3 regions of the Streptomyces sp. NPDC050674 genome follow, and region 1 is predicted to be linked to each of the others. Evidence: riboswitches for the same ligand, from Rfam matches in the RefSeq annotation. Region 1 holds a riboswitch; each other region holds the start of a gene.

Region 1 (5,105 bases):
GTGGGGCCACGCGCCCCGGTGGGGCAAGCGTGCCTTAGGGGGCAAATGGTGCCAGTCGGGGCTGAAGCGCCCTGTGGGGCACGCTAGCTCAGCGAGGCGAGCGAGCTCGGCAGGGTTGACGCGCCCCGGTGGGGCAAGCGCGAACGTCCCCGAACTGTGTGTCTTCGGCACGACGGACGGCGTGCTGGGCACCGCCCGCAATCCCTGGGACCCCACGCGTTCGGCGGGCGCCATGCGCAGCCACGTGCCCCGGTGGGCAAGCGCGCCTGACGGCGGACCCATCGAGATGGGGCCACGCGCCTGGTAGGTCAAGGAGCCCTACGGGGCAAGCAGTGCCAGCGGGCGGAAGCGCCCTGTGGGGCGCCCGAGCTCAGCGAGGCGAGCGAGCTCGTGCGGGCTGACGCCGCCCCGGTGGGGCAAGCGTGGGACGCGCCCCGGTGGGGCGAGCGCGCTCGGCGGGGCAAGCCGCGCCCAGCGAGGCAGACGCGCCGGGGTGGGGTCAACGCCCGGCGGCTGCGCGCCCCGGTTGGAAAAGCGTGCCCGGGGGCGAACGCACCAGGTGGGGCAAGCCGCCCGGCGAGCCTGACGCGCCGGGGTGGGGGCCAACGCCCGGCGGGGCCGACGTGCCCGCCGGTGCGTTCGCGCGCGGAGGGCTCAGCCCGCAACGCCCCCCGGCCGCGCCGCCGTGAGCGCGGCGAGTTCGTCCGGCGTCCGCGGTCCCGGTTCCGCGGTGGACAACAACCCCTGGGCGCGCAGGAGTTCCGCCGCCGCCGCGCCCCATGGCAGCCGTAGCCCGGCCTCGCGCAGCAGATCGGTGCGGGCCAGTGCCGTGGCCGCGGGTCCGGTGCGGACACCGGAGGGGGTGAGGAGCGCCGCGTCGTCGGCCCAGCGCAGGGCGAGGTCGACGTCGTGCGTGGCCATCACCACCGTGGTGCCGGCGGCGCGCAGTCCGTCGAGGGTCGTGAGCAGCCGTTCCTGGCCTTCGGGGTCGAGCCCGGCCGTCGGCTCGTCGAGGACGAGCACCCGCGGTCGCATCGCGACCGCGCCCGCGATGGCGGTGCGCTTGCGCTGCCCGTAGGAGAGCAGATGGGTGGGCCGGTCGGCCAGGGCCGTGATGTCCAGCGCGGCGAGCGCCTCCGCCACCCGCGCCCGCACCTGCGTGTCGTCCAGGCCCAGGTTCAGCGGCCCGAACGACACGTCCTGCTCCACCGACGCCGCGAACAACTGGTCGTCCGGGTCCTGCACCACCAGCTGCACGGTCGTCCGCAGCAGGGTCAGACCCTTGCGGTCGTACGACACCGGCCGCCCTTCGAGCGTCAGCCGCCCCTGGTGGGGCCGCAGTCCCCCGGAGAGCAGCCGCATCAGCGTGGTCTTGCCGCTGCCGTTGCGGCCGAGCAGCGCGAGCGCGCGCCCTTCGCGGATCTCGAAGTCGAGGCCGCTGAGCACGGCCGGGCCGTCCTCGTAGGCGAAGGACGCGCCCCGCAGGGCGACGAGGGCGGGCTCGCTCATGTCAGCGGCCTTTCCAGTACGAGGGTGAGGACGGCCAGCCCCGCGAGCAGCGCGCAACTGGCCGTCGTGAAGCGGACGGAGACCCGGGCCTCGGGCACCAGGACGCGCAGGGTGCCGTCGTAGCCGCGTCCGGCGAGCCCGGCCTGGAGCCGGGTGGCCCGGTCGAAGGCCCGGACGAACGCGGCGGCGCCGAGCCCGGCCAGGGAACGCCACTCCGCGGCCCGGCCCGTGTGCCCGAGCCGGGCCGCCTGGGCCTCCCGGATGCGGCGCACGGAGTCCAGCAGCAGGAAGCTCATCCGGTACGTCACCAGCGCGACGTCCACGACGGGCGCCGGGATCCCGGCCCGGATCAGGCGCGGCAGCAGGTCGGACAGGGGTGTGGTGAAGGCGAACAGCAGCACGCCCAGGGAGGCCGCCGAGGTGCGCAGCAGCAACTCCCCGGCCCGGACGGGGCCGTCGGGGGCGAAGGAGAAGAAACCCCCCGGCCCGCCGACCTGGACCAGCAGGGTGACCGCGCCGGTCACGCAGAAGCCCAGTGGCACCCGGTAGGCCCGCCACAGCCGCCGCGCGGGCACCCCGGCCGGCCCCAGCAGCACCACCAGGGCCGTCAGGAGCACCAGGGCCGCGCCCGGCCAGGGCGGCAGGGAGATCGCGAGCACGGTGAGGCCGAGCCCGAGCACGGCCTTGTCCACGGGATGGCGGCGGCGCCAGCGACTGCTGTGCGCCGCCGCGTCGATCGGCAGCACCCGGGATCAGTCCCGTTCCGCGGCGGACTTCGCGGCGGCGCCGGACAGCGCGCTGTCGGTCTCCCGCTCCAGCGCCCGCCGCTCACCCTGCCGGCGTCCCCGGCGCAGACCGAAGTAGTAGGCGAGGACACCGGTGCCGAGGGCCGCCTGGAGCGCGAAGAGCGCCGACTCGATCTCGCCGGACGGCGGCTCGTACAGCGGCGAGAACCACGGCTCGTAGTCCGGCTTCAGCTCGGTTATCGCCGTCTCGGCCTCGGAGTCGGAACCCGTGAACGGCTCCTTCTTGTGGTCACCGAGGCCGAGCGCCAAGGGCAGCACCGCGAGCGCTGCCACGGCGGCGAGCAGCATCAGGTTGATCTTCGTGTTCCTGGTCACCGGGCCACCGCCTCCGACTCGGCAGGGGCCTGCTTGTCGGCGAGGAGCACGCCCAGCCGGGTCAGTTCGCCCTTGCTGGACTGCACCAGCAGCCGCATCACGAGCACGGTCAGCAGGCCCTCGCTCACCGCGAGCGGGATCTGGGTCACGGCGAAGATGGAGCCGAACTTGGCGAGCGCGCCCAGGAAGCCGCTGCCCGGGTCGGGGAACGCGAGCGCCAGCTGCACGCTGGTGACGCAGTAGGTGGACAGGTCGGCGACGAACGCGCCGCAGAACACCGTCACCATCAGCGGCACGTCGTAGCGCCGCAGCAGCCGGTAGACGGCGTATCCGGCCCAGGGGCCGACGATCGCCATCGAGAAGACGTTGGCGCCGAGCGTGGTCAGACCGCCGTGCGCGAGCAGCAGCGCCTGGAAGAGCAGGGTGATGGTGCCCAGCACCGCCATGATGGGCGGCCGGAACAGGATGGCTCCCAGGCCCGTGCCGGTCGGGTGCGAGCAACTGCCGGTGACGGAGGGCAGTTTCAGGGCGGACAGGACGAAGGTGAAGGCGCCGGACGCACCGAGGAGCAGGGTGCTCTCGGGGTGCTCGCGCACTTCACGGGTGAGCGACCGGACCCCGTGGACGACGAACGGCGCCGACGCGACGCCCCAGGCGACCGCGTGCGCCGGAGGAAGGAAACCCTCGGCAATGTGCATGGCTCAGCAGACCCTCTCCAGCACCTCGTGGATGGTTGACGCGCCTTGGCCGGTCTCCTGGCTGACGGGTACCACCGCCCGGACTCCGCCTTCCCGGGTCACAAGGACCCAGTGGCTGCCCGTGAGGGCCGGAGCCGGACTTCCCGATTCACAGTGGCGAGGGCCGCACCGGCATCACACCGGATTTCCCGTTCACCAAGGCCTGGTGACAATAAGGCCGGGGTAAGGGCGATGACAAGCCACCCATGGGGGCGCGCGAGGGGGCGTCCGCTCGCACGCCGGCGCATCCCCCCGCTGATCCACGCGCTGCGCGCACGGCCGCGTCGTCCGGCGTCCGGGCCGTGTCAGTCGTCGCCGCCCTCGTCCCCGCCGTCGTCACCCTCCCCGTCCTGCCCGGCCTGCGGGTCCTGCGGGTTCGGCTGCGCCGGGCCGCCGTCACCCGCCTCCTCCGCCGGAGGCGCGGCGCCGGGCGGGGCCGCGGCAGGGGTCGGGGAAGCGGCCGGCGCGGACGCGGTGACATCGGCCACGGTTCCGGTGGCCGGCGTGCCGGCTGCCCCCTGGCCGGACCCCGGACCGGCCCCCTGGCCGGATGCGGGCTCGGTGGAGGGGGACGCGGCGGAGCCGGCGGACGGCGTCGCGGCCGGACTGCTCGCGGACGGGGACGCGTCGGGTTCCGTGCCCTCCGCCGTGGTGTCGGGGGAGAACCAGCGCATGCCGATGAGCATCGCGGCGAGGAAGAGGGCCGCGGCGGCGGCCGTCGCGACCAGCCTCGGCCGGTTGCCGGGACCGCCGCGCCCGCGCGAGCGGCCCGAACGCCCCGCCTGGGCCGCCCGGGCCGCGGTGCGGTGCCCCGTGGTCGCGGGCAGCGCGTACGTGGTCGGGCTGCCCGCCTCGGCGGCGTACCGGCCCGGGGGCGCGGACAGCGCCGTCGGCGCGGGCCGCGGCCGCAGCGGCGGCGGCGAGACCTCCGGCAACGGCTCGGGCAGGCCCCGCCAGGCGCCCCCGGCGAACCACTCGGCGGCCTGCTGGGCGGTGGGCCGGTCCTCGGGCTGCTTGGCGAGCAGCCCGAGGAGGTAGTTCTCGAACGCCGGGGGCAGTCCGGAGACACCGAGGTCGCGAGGCGGCACGGGGGCCGAGTCGAGGTGCTGGTGGAGAAGGGCGACGGCGGTGTCGGCCTGGAACGGAGGACGGCCGCTGAGCAGTTGGTAGAGCACACAGCCCAGGGAGTACATGTCGGAGGCGGGCCCGGCGGGCTTGCCCAGGGCCCGTTCGGGCGCGAGGTAGAGGCCGGTGCCGACGATCTGGCCGGTGGCGGTGAGCGCGGCGCCCGGGTCGTCGAGGAACCGCGCGATGCCGAAGTCACCGATCTTCAGCGTGCCCTGGGTGTCCAGCAGCAGGTTGGCGGGTTTGACGTCCCGGTGCACGATGCCCTGCCCGTGGGCGGCGGCGAGCCCCGCGGACGCCTGCGCGGCGAGCCGGGCCACCTCCTCGGCGGGAAGCGCGCCGGACTTGGTCAGCACCCCGGCGAGACTGTCGCCCTCGACCAGTTCCATCACGAGGTACAGCCGGTTGTCGTACTCGCCGAAGTCCAGGACACCGACGACGTTGGGGTGGTTGAGACGCCCGGCGGTCTGCGCCTCCAGTCGGAACCGGGAGGTCGCCGTGGCGTCGGTGTCCTGGGGCAGCAGCAGCTTGAGGGCCACCGCTCTGGCGAGCGTCTCGTCGTACGCGCGCCAGACCTCTCCCATTCCACCGCGCCCGATCTCAACATCCAGCC
Region 2 (5,105 bases), on a different contig from region 1:
GAGCAGGTCCCCGACGAGCAGCACCCGAAGGTTCGTGGTGTCGGAACCGGGCGCGTGCACCTCGACACGGGTCAGGCCCCGGCGGGCCGGGGCGGCGTCGACCGGCTGGCCGGTCCGGGCGTCGGTGATGCGCAGCACGAGGTGAGCGTAGGCGGGAAGGCCGTCGCACGCGGGCAGGTTCGGGGTTTCCCGGCCGCCGTGGCGGGATCACCGCGCCCGGGGCGGGTCCGGCCGCTCGTCACGGGACAGGGTGCCCAGGAACCGCACGTGCGGCCGCCCCTCGGGGCCTTCGCGGCTGACGGCGGCGCGCACTCCGTACACGTCGGCGATGAGTTCCGCGGTGAGGACGTCTCCCGGAGTGCCCCCGGCCACGGCCCGTCCCTCGTGCAGCACCACGACCCGGTCGCAGTACATCGCCGCCAGGTTGAGGTCGTGCAGGGCGACGACGGTGGTGACCGGCAGGCCGGTGACGAGGGTGAGCAGATCGAGCTGGTGGTGGATGTCGAGGTGGTTGGTGGGCTCGTCGAGGAGGAGCTCACGGGGTTCCTGGGCGAGCGCCCGGGCGATCTGCGCGCGCTGGCGTTCGCCGCCCGAGAGAGTGTGCCAGGACCGGCCGGAGCAGTCGGCGAGGCCCGCGCGCTCCAGGGCGGCGCGCACCGCCCGCTCGTCGTCCGCCGAGGCCGGTGTCCAGGCTCGGCGGTGCGGGATCCGGCCCAGCCGTACGACGTCCTCGACCGTGAACTCGACCTGGGTGTCGGACTGCTGCTCGACCACGGCGAGGCGCCGGGCGACCGTGCGGCGGGGCAGCTCACCGAGCGGTGTGCCGTCGAGCGTGACGACTCCGCAGGTCGGGGCGAGCAGCCCGGCCAGCAGGCGCAGCAGCGTGGACTTGCCGGAGCCGTTGGGGCCGAGGACACCGACGGTGGAGCCGGTCTCCGGTGCGAGGACCACGCCGTCCAGGATGAGGCGCCCGTCGGTGCGGCGGCCGACCCGGTCGGCCCGCAGGCCCGCGTCCGGTGACGCCGTGGTGCCGCTCATCCGGACCTCCGTGTCCGGTACAGCACCGCCACGAAGGCCGGCACCCCGATCAGCGACGTCACGACCCCCACCGGGATCTCCTGCGGGTCCAGGACGGTGCGGGCCAGGGTGTCGACCCACACCAGGAACACCGCCCCGGCGAGGCCGGTGACCGGCAGGAGCCGGGCGTGCCCGGGCCCGGTCAGGGCGCGGGCGGCGTGCGGCAGGACCAGCCCGACGAAGCCGATCGCCCCGGCCGAGCTGACCAGCGCCGCCGTGAGCAGGGCGGTGACGCACAGCAGCACCAGACGGGTGCGGGCGACGGACACCCCGAGCGCGGCCGCCGCGTCCTGCCCGAAGGCGAAGGCGTCGAGGGTACGGGCGTACGCCAGGCACACCACCAGCGCCACGGCCAGCACGGCCAGGCACAGCCACACGTCGGTCCAGCCGGCGCCGCCGAGCGAGCCGAGGAGCCAGAACAGCACGCCGCGGGTCGTCTCGGCGTCGGCGGCGGTCAGCACGACGAAGGAGGTGAGCGCCGAGAAGAGCTGCATGGCTGCGACGCCCGCGAGGACGACCCGGTCGGTGGTGCCGCCGAGGGTGTGACTGAGCAGCAGCACCAGGGCGAACGACACCAGGGCGCCGAGAAACGCGCCCGCCGGGACCGGGAGGGCACCGCCGCCCACGCCGAGCACGACGACCAGGACCGCTCCGGTGGAGGCGCCGGAGGACACCCCGAGCACGAAGGGGTCGGCCAGCGGGTTGCGCAGCAGCGACTGCATCACCGCCCCGCACACGGCCAGTCCGGCCCCGCACACGGCCGCGAGCAGGGTGCGCGGCAGCCTCAGTTGCCAGACGATCCCGTCCCGGATCGGCGTCAGCCGCGAACTGCCGAGACCGAGATGGGCGGCGACCACGGACCACACGTCGGCGACCCGTATGTCGGCGGGACCGATGGTGACGGCCACGGCGAGGGAGGCCATGAGCGCGACCGCCCCGGCCGCCGCCGGCGCGAGACCGGCCCCGCGCCGGGGCCGCGCCCCGGCGCCCGGCACATCGCGGGTGGTCACTTCACCAGCCCGAACCGGCGCAGCCCCGCGGCCACCCGCTCCACGCCCTCGACGGTGCGGATGGTGGGGTTCATGGCCTGCCCGCTGAGCAGCACGTACCGCTTGTGCCGGACGGCGTCCATGTTCTTGGTGACCGGGTTGGACTCCAGGAAGGCGATCTTCCTGGCGGCCGACTCGGCGGTCTGCGATCTGCGGGTCAGGTCGCCGATGACGAGGACGTCGGGGTCGCGGTCGGCGACTGTCTCCCAGTTGACCTGCGGCCATTCCTGGTGGGTGTCGCCGAAGGCGTTCTTGGCGCCGAGGGCGCGGGTGATGATGCCGGGCGCTCCGCAGCAGCCGGCCATGTAGGGCGACTCGGAGTTGGCGAACCAGTACAGGAGGGTGACGCCGGAGGCGTCGATGCCGGCCGTGGCCTTCTTCATGCGCCGCTGGAGGGAGGCGACGAGTGCGTCGCCGCGTCCCTTCACCCCGAACACGGTCGCGAGGTCCCGGACCTCGCCGTAGACGGTGTCGATGTCCAGGGCGGTGTCGCGTGCGCCGTCGCCGCCGCCCGAGTTGTCCTTGCCGACGCAGTCGGACGGGGAGACGTAGGTGGGGACGCCGAGCTTCTCGAACTGCTCGCGGGTGGCGACGCCGCCCTTGCCGAGGGTGGAGACGAAGGAGGCGGCGACGAAGTCGGGGTCGGCGGCCAGGACGCGTTCGAAGGACGGGTTGTTCTCGGCGATGCGGGGCACCTTCGCCTCGGCCTTCTCCAGCCCCTTCATCACGGGGTCGGTCCAGGTGGCGGTGCCCGCGAGGCGGTCGGCCAGACCGAGCGAGAGCAGGATCTCGGTGGTGCCCTGGTTGAGGGACACGGCGTGCCGCGGGGCGGCCGTGACGCGGACCTCGTGGCCGCAGTCGGAGAGCGTGACGGCGGCCTTCGCCGTCGTGGGACCGGAGGCACCGCAGCCGGTCAGGAGCAGGGAACCGGCCGTCAGCAGGACGGCGGCACGGGCGGGTCGGGCGAGGGGCACGGGAACCAGTCCTCAGGCGTCGAGGGCCCATTCGCGGAGCCCGGTCGTACGGTGCTCCCCCGCCGCGCACGGCCGCGGGGGCCGCCAGCAGGTCTTCGGACTCGGGTTCCTCCGGATCGGGGCGCCTTCCCGGACGTCCGCGAGGGAGTCCAGTGGCCGAGGCCCCGCCCGTCCCCCTCACCGCTGCGCGTCAGTTCCGGATTCGCACCGGATTCCCTGACCCACGTACATGGGTTCGACTGGCCTCGGCAAGCTATCACGCGGGCCCGCCCGGGAATCATCGCCCGCCCGGAGCCGTTGCCCCGACAGCAGTTCGTCCACGACATTCCGAGGAGGCCGCCGGTGTACGGCGACGAGGCAACGGTCCGCAGGATCCTCACCGAGCTCGGCGACACCTGGGCCGTGGTGGGCCTGTCGTCGAACCGTCAGCGGGCGGCGTACGGCGTCGCCGCGACGCTCCAGCGCTTCGGCAAGCGCGTGGTGCCGGTGCATCCGAAGGCCGAGACGGTGCACGGGGAGCAGGGGTACGCGAGCCTGACGGACATCCCCTTCGACGTGGACGTCGTCGACGTGTTCGTGAACAGCGACCTCGCCGGTGCCGTCGCGGACGAGGCGGTCGCCAAGGGCGCGAAGGGCGTCTGGTTCCAGCTCGGCGTCATCGACGAGACGGCGTACGACCGGACGCGTGCGGCGGGTCTGGAGATGGTGATGGACCGCTGCCCGGCGATCGAGATCCCACGGCTGTCTCATGGCCGTGTACAGGATTCTTGAAGCGTTTCCCACGAAACACCCGCACCCGGTCAAGGCTGCACAACGCGTCTTCTGCGGCCGGTCGGCCGGTTCCTAACCTGAGGCCTCTTGCTCGCCGAACTCCCCGAGTTCATCTCCGAGAGGCCTTGTATTCATGGAAAGAGACGGCCTGCGCCGGGACGTCGGGCTGATCGGGCTCATGTGGGCCTCGGTCGGTTCCATCATCGGCTCGGGCTGGTTGTACGGCGCCGAGAAGGCCGTCGTGGCGGCCGGTCCCGCGGCGATCCTGTCCTGGCTCATCGGCGCGGTGGCGATCGTGCTGCTGGCCCTGGTGCACGCCGAGCTGGGCGGCATGTTCCCGGTCGCGGGCGGCACGGCCCGTTATCCGCACTACGCCTTCGGCGGGCTGGCCGGGATGTCGTTCGGCTGGTTCTCCTGGCTCCAGGCGGCGACCGTGGCACCGATCGAGGTCGAGGCCATGATCGGCTACGCCGGGCACTGGCACTGGGCGCAGGGGCTCCAGCACGCGAAGGACGGCACGCTCACGACGAGCGGTTTCGTTGTCGCCGTCGTGCTGATGGCCGTGTTCGTCGTCGTCAACTTCCTCGGCGTGCGCGTCCTGGCGCACACCAACAGCGCCGCCACCTGGTGGAAGGTGGCGGTGCCGCTGGCCGCGATCTTCATCATCGCGGCCGGCAACTTCCACCCGGGCAACTTCACCGAGCACGGCTTCGCCCCGTTCGGCGCCCATGGCGTGCTGAGCGCCGTCAGTTCCAGCGGCATCATCTTCGCCCTGCTGGGCTTCGAGCAGGCGATCCAGCTGGCGGGCGAGAGCCGTGACCCGCGACGGGACCTGCCCCGTGCGACGATCGGCTCGGTCGTCATCGGCGCGGGCATCTACGTCCTGCTCCAGGTCGTCTTCATCGCCGCCCTGCCGCTGAGCTCCTTCGCGCACGGCTGGACCAAGCTCGACTACCCCGGCATCAGCGGTCCGTGGGCGGGGCTCGCGACCCTGGTGGGACTCGGCTGGCTGAGCGTGGTGCTGTACCTGGACGCGGTGGTCTCCCCCGGCGGCACCGGCCTGATCTACACGACGGCCACGTCCCGCGTCTCCTACGGCCTGGCCCGCAACGGCTACGCGCCGAAGCTCTTCGCCCGCACCGACGCGCGCGGCGTGCCGTGGTTCGGGCTGATCGTGTCGTTCGTGACGGGCGTGGTCTGTTTCCTGCCGTTCCCGAGCTGGCAGCAGCTGGTC
Region 3 (5,105 bases), on a different contig from region 1:
TGGTCGGCGACACACTCCAGGTACTGCCGCATCGACTCGGTGTTCATGCCCGGGAGGCCGTCCCCGCACAGGTCGCGCGCGAACTGCAGCTCGGCCTCGACGGCCTCCCGCAGCATGTCGACGACCTGCTCCTGAAGCTCGTCGTCGAAGAGCTCCGGCTCCTCCTTGCGGACGGTGTCGACCACGTCGAACGCGAAGGACATGTGCATCGTCTCGTCGCGGAACACCCAGTTGGTGCCGGTCGCGAGGCCGTGCAGCAGGCCCCGGCTGCGGAACCAGTAGACGTAGGCGAAGGCGCCGTAGAAGAACAGACCCTCGATGCACGCGGCGAAGCAGATCAGGTTGAGCAGGAAACGGCGGCGATCGGCCTGGGTCTCCAGCCGGTCCAGCTTCTCCACCGAGTCCATCCACCTGAAGCAGAACTCCGCCTTCTCGCGGATGGACGGGATGTTCTCCACCGCCGCGAAGGCCGCCGCGCGGTCCTCCGGGTCGGGCAGGTAGGTGTCGAGCAGCGTCAGATAGAACTGGACGTGCACGGCCTCCTCGAACAGCTGACGGCTCAGATACAGCCGCGCCTCGGGGGAGTTGATGTGCTTGTACAGCGTCAGCACCAGGTTGTTCGCGACGATCGAGTCACCCGTCGCGAAGAAGGCGACCAGCCGGCCGATCAGGTGTTGCTCCGCGGGGGAGAGCTTGGCGAGGTCGGCGACGTCGGAGTGGAGATCGACCTCCTCCACGGTCCAGGTGTTCTTGATGGCGTCCCGGTAGCGCTCGTAGAAGTCCGGGTAGCGCATGGGGCGCAGGGTGAGCTCGAAGCCGGGGTCGAGAAGGTTCTGGGTGCTCATTACTGGCAGGCCTCGCAGGACTCGGGGTTTTCCAGGGAGCAGGCGACCGCTTCGGGGTCCGGGGTGGCCTGCACGGGGACGGCGGCCCGGGCGGCACGGGCGATACGGGTCGCCGGGCGCGAGCGCAGGTAGTACGTGGTCTTCAGCCCGGACTTCCAGGCGTAGGCGTACATCGAGGAGAGCTTGCCGATCGTCGGCGTCTCCAGGAACAGGTTCAGGGACTGGGACTGGTCCAGGAACGGGGTCCTGGCCGCCGCCATGTCGATCAGACCGCGCTGCGGGATCTCCCAGGCCGTGCGGTAGAGGGCGCGGACGTCCTCGGGGATCCAGGCGAAGTCCTGCACCGAGCCGTTGGCCTCGCGCAGGGCCTCCCTGCTGCGGGCGTCCCACACGCCGAGCCGCTTGAGCTCGTCCACCAGGTAGGAGTTGACCTGGAGGAACTCGCCCGACAGCGTCTCGCGCTTGAACAGGTTGGACACCTGCGGCTCGATGCACTCGTAGACGCCCGCGATGGAGGCGATCGTGGCCGTGGGCGCGATGGCGAGGAGCAGGGAGTTGCGCAGGCCGGTCGTGGCGATCCGCTCGCGCAGGGCCGCCCAGCGCTCGGGCCAGGTCAGGTCCACGTCGTAGTGGTCGGGGTGCAGCACGCCCCGGGCCGTTCGCGTCTTCTCCCAGGCGGGCAGCGGGCCGTTGCGCTCGGCGAGGTCGGCCGAGGCCTCGTACGCGGCGAGCATGACGCGCTCGGCGATACGGGTGGACAGCGCCTTGGCCCCGGGCGAGTCGAAGGGCAGACGCAGCTTGAAGAAGACGTCCTGCAGACCCATCGCGCCGAGGCCGACCGGGCGCCAGCGGGCGTTGGAACGGCCCGCCTGCTCGGTCGGGTAGAAGTTGATGTCGACGACCCGGTCGAGGAACGTGACGGCCGTACGGACGGTCTCGTCCAGCCGCTCCCAGTCGATGTCGCCCCCGGTCACGAACGCGCCGAGGTTGACCGAGCCCAGGTTGCAGACCGCCGTCTCCCCGTCGTCGGTGACCTCCAGGATCTCCGTGCAGAGGTTGGAGGAGTGCACGACGTGACCCGGCTCGGCCGTCTGGTTGGCGGTGCGGTTGGCGGCGTCCTTGAAGGTCATCCAGCCGTTGCCGGTCTGCGCGAGGGTGCGCATCATCCGGCCGTACAGCTCACGGGCGGGCAGGGTCTTCCTCGCCAGTCCCTTCGCCTCGGCCGCCCGGTAGGCGGTGTCGAACTCCTCGCCCCACAGGTCGACCAGCTCGGGCACGTCCGAGGGGGAGAACAGCGACCACTGCCCGTCGGCGTTCACCCGCCGCATGAACTCGTCCGGCACCCAGTGCGCGAGGTTCAGGTTGTGCGTGCGGCGGGCGTCCTCACCGGTGTTGTCGCGCAGCTCCAGGAACTCCTCGATGTCGGCGTGCCAGGTCTCCAGGTAGACCGCGGCCGCGCCCTTGCGCCGGCCGCCCTGGTTCACCGCGGCGACCGAGGCGTCGAGGGTCTTCAGGAACGGGACGATGCCGTTGGAGTGCCCGTTGGTGCCCCGGATCAGCGAACCCCGGGCGCGGATGCGGGAGTACGCCAGTCCGATGCCGCCGGCGTGCTTCGAGAGCCGGGCCACCTGGTGGTACCGGTCGTAGATGGAGTCCAGCTCGTCCTTGGGGGAGTCGAGGAGGTAGCAGGACGACATCTGCGGGTGCCGGGTGCCCGAGTTGAAGAGGGTGGGGGAGGAGGGGAGGTAGTCGAGGCGGCTCATGAGCCGGTAGAGCGCCGCGACCTCGTCCACCGAGCGGCTGGTGTCGTCCTCGGCCAGACCGGCGGCCACGCGCAGCATGAAGTGCTGGGGCGTCTCGATCACCTTGCGGGTGATCGGGTGCCGCAGCAGGTAGCGGCTGTGCAGGGTGCGCAGGCCGAAGTAGCCGAAGCGGTCGTCGGCGCCGGTGTCGATCAACGCGTCGAGCCGGGCCGCGTGCAGCCGTACGAACGCGGCGGTGCGGTCGGCGATGAGCCCCTCGCGGTGACCGACCGCGACGGACTCGGTGAACGACGTGACGCCCTGGGAGGCGGCCTCCTCGCGGATGCCGATGGTCAGCAGCCGGGCGGCCAGCCGGGAGTAGGCGGGGTCCTCGGAGATCAGACCGGCCGCGGCCTCCGTCGCCAGCTCCCGCAACTCCGCGATCATCTCGGCGGAGGCCGCACGCGAGGACCGGCCGCGCAGCGCGGCGGCGGCGACCCGGCCGGGATCGGTGTCGGGGAGGTCGGCGGTCAGCTCGGTCAGGGTCCGCAGCAACGCGGCACCGGGAGCGTCCTGCTCCTCTTCGGCGGCTGAGACCGGTTCGGCTGGCGCGATGGTCACGTGGGGCTCTCCCTCGCTCGGCACGGGGCCTCGTCGAGGGCAGGGAGGAGCACACGAGCGCACGCGGCGTCGCGTCCACCGGCCCATTCCGCGAGGCCCGGACGTCAGGCACACCGGCCGGGTGGCCGGGTGCGCTGTCGGCAGGTCCTCGGACTGACACCCATACACATGTGAAAGGGCATGGGTACACCGTTGCGGGACAGTTCCGGATTCGCACCGGATTCCCCTGCGGCGACAGCGAGCACGAGCATACATCTTGTGTCGGGCGCCAAAGGCACCCCCAGATGTTGTGTCGCTGCCGCTCTCAGAGGGTCAGCGCGTAGGTGAGGAGCGTGATGTCGTCCGGCTCCGGGAGGGGATTCCAGTCGCGCTTGGGGGTGCGGACGAAACCCACGCGCTCGTAGAGGCGGTGGGCGGAGCGCATGGTGCGCTGGGTCGAGAGCACGATGCCGCGGCAGCCCGGGGTGGCGCGGGCCCGGTCGACGCAGGCGCGGACGAGGGCCTCGCCGATGCCGCGCCCCCGGGCCGCGCGGGCCACCGCGAGCATCCGCAGCTCGGCCTCGCCGGGCCGGGCGATGTCGGCCATGGGGCCGCCGGAGGGGACGAAGGTGACGCCACCGACGACGTCGTCGTCGGCCGTGGCGACCAGGACCTCGGCGGCGGCGCGCCTGGCGACGTCACGCAGCTCGGCGAGACAGGCGTCGCTCTCGCCGAAGTCGAGCAGGCCGTCGTCGAGGTAGGCCCGGGCGGTGATCTCGCCGAGGACGGCGTGGTGGGCGGGGCGTGCGGGGTCGATCCGGAAGTCCATGGCAGGAGTGTGTATACGCGGGCGGGCCGCCGACGCCATGCGTTTCGGCGGCCCGCGGGGGGTGTGGCGGGGACGTCAGTGGGCGGATCCCGCGGTGGCGGGCGGCAGTTCGACCTGGACGCCCGGGTCGCCGGCGTCGGCCGTGTAGTCCTCCGGCTTGGTCTCGTCGACGCCGTCGGGGGCCTTCAGGGCCTTGAGGACGAAGGTCAGGACCACCGTCACCACCACGTTCAGGACGAACGCCGTGAGGCCGATGTAGCCGATCTCCCCGATGCCGGGGATCTCCTTCGCCGAGCCGCCGAAGTGCTTCTGGGTCGGGGAGGCCACGCCGTACGCGGCGACCGTGCCGTAGACCATGCCGACGGCCCAGCCCGCGAGCAGCGCCCAGCGGTGGAACCAGCGGGTGAACAGGCCGCCGACCAGGGCCGGGAAGGTCTGCAGGATCCAGATGCCGCCCAGCAGCTGGAAGTTGATGGCGACCGTCTTGTCCATGGTGAGGACGAAGGCCAGGGCGCCCACCTTCACCAACAGGGACACCAGCTTGGAGACCTTGGTCTCCTGCGCCGGTGTGGCGTCCGGCTTGATGAAGTCCTTGTAGATGTTGCGGGTGAAGAGGTTCGCGGCCGCGATGGACATGATGGCCGCCGGCACCAGCGCGCCGATGCCGATCGCCGCGAACGCCACGCCCGCGAACCAGTCCGGGAACATCGTCTCGAACAGCTGCGGGATCGCCAGCTGCCCGTTCTGCACCTTGATCCCGGCCGCGATCGCCATGAACCCGAGCAGCGCCAGCAGACCCAGCATCAGCGAATACAGCGGCAGGATCGTGGTGTTGCGGCGGATCACCTCACGGCTCTTCGAGGACAGCGTCGCCGTGATGGAGTGCGGGTACATGAAGAGGGCCAGGGCGGAGCCCAGCGCCAGCGTGGCGTACGTCCACTGTCCCGCCTCGGCGGGCACCAGCGCACCGCGCGGCGCACCCGTGGCCGGGTTGGTCTGGCCGTACGCCTCGCCGGCCTTGGCGAAGATCTCGTCGAAGCCGCCGAGCTTGATCGGGATGTAGATGATCGCCACCGCGATGACGATGTA

Evidence for each region. Region 1 has a riboswitch for cobalamin ahead of AB0I06_RS00690 (energy-coupling factor ABC transporter permease). Riboswitches for the same ligand answer to the same signal wherever they lie in the genome.
Region 2: linked by a shared signal. The riboswitch ahead of AB0I06_RS21750 (ABC transporter substrate-binding protein) and the one ahead of AB0I06_RS00690 (energy-coupling factor ABC transporter permease) in region 1 are both predicted to bind cobalamin.
Region 3: linked by a shared signal. The riboswitch ahead of AB0I06_RS04275 (ribonucleoside-diphosphate reductase subunit alpha) and the one ahead of AB0I06_RS00690 (energy-coupling factor ABC transporter permease) in region 1 are both predicted to bind cobalamin.

What each region holds. Positions count from the first base shown of each region.
Region 1 covers NZ_JBFAIG010000001.1:149,228-154,332, reverse strand. The annotation lists gene AB0I06_RS00705 (ATP-binding cassette domain-containing protein) at 655-1,509, opposite strand; gene cbiQ (cobalt ECF transporter T component CbiQ) at 1,506-2,255, opposite strand; gene AB0I06_RS00695 (energy-coupling factor ABC transporter substrate-binding protein) at 2,262-2,630, opposite strand; gene AB0I06_RS00690 (energy-coupling factor ABC transporter permease) at 2,627-3,328, opposite strand; cobalamin riboswitch at 3,358-3,543, opposite strand; gene AB0I06_RS00685 (serine/threonine-protein kinase) at 3,673-5,076, opposite strand.
Region 2 covers NZ_JBFAIG010000013.1:8,332-13,436, reverse strand. The annotation lists gene AB0I06_RS21765 (hypothetical protein) at 1-138, opposite strand, end outside; gene AB0I06_RS21760 (ABC transporter ATP-binding protein) at 208-1,038, opposite strand; gene AB0I06_RS21755 (iron chelate uptake ABC transporter family permease subunit) at 1,035-2,000, opposite strand; gene AB0I06_RS21750 (ABC transporter substrate-binding protein) at 2,084-3,100, opposite strand; cobalamin riboswitch at 3,169-3,359, opposite strand; gene AB0I06_RS21745 (CoA-binding protein) at 3,443-3,871, shown strand; gene AB0I06_RS21740 (APC family permease) at 4,005-5,105, shown strand, end outside.
Region 3 covers NZ_JBFAIG010000002.1:209,802-214,906, forward strand. The annotation lists gene AB0I06_RS04270 (ribonucleotide-diphosphate reductase subunit beta) at 1-845, opposite strand, end outside; gene AB0I06_RS04275 (ribonucleoside-diphosphate reductase subunit alpha) at 845-3,208, opposite strand; cobalamin riboswitch at 3,330-3,476, opposite strand; gene AB0I06_RS04280 (GNAT family N-acetyltransferase) at 3,513-4,016, opposite strand; gene mctP (monocarboxylate uptake permease MctP) at 4,092-5,105, opposite strand, start outside.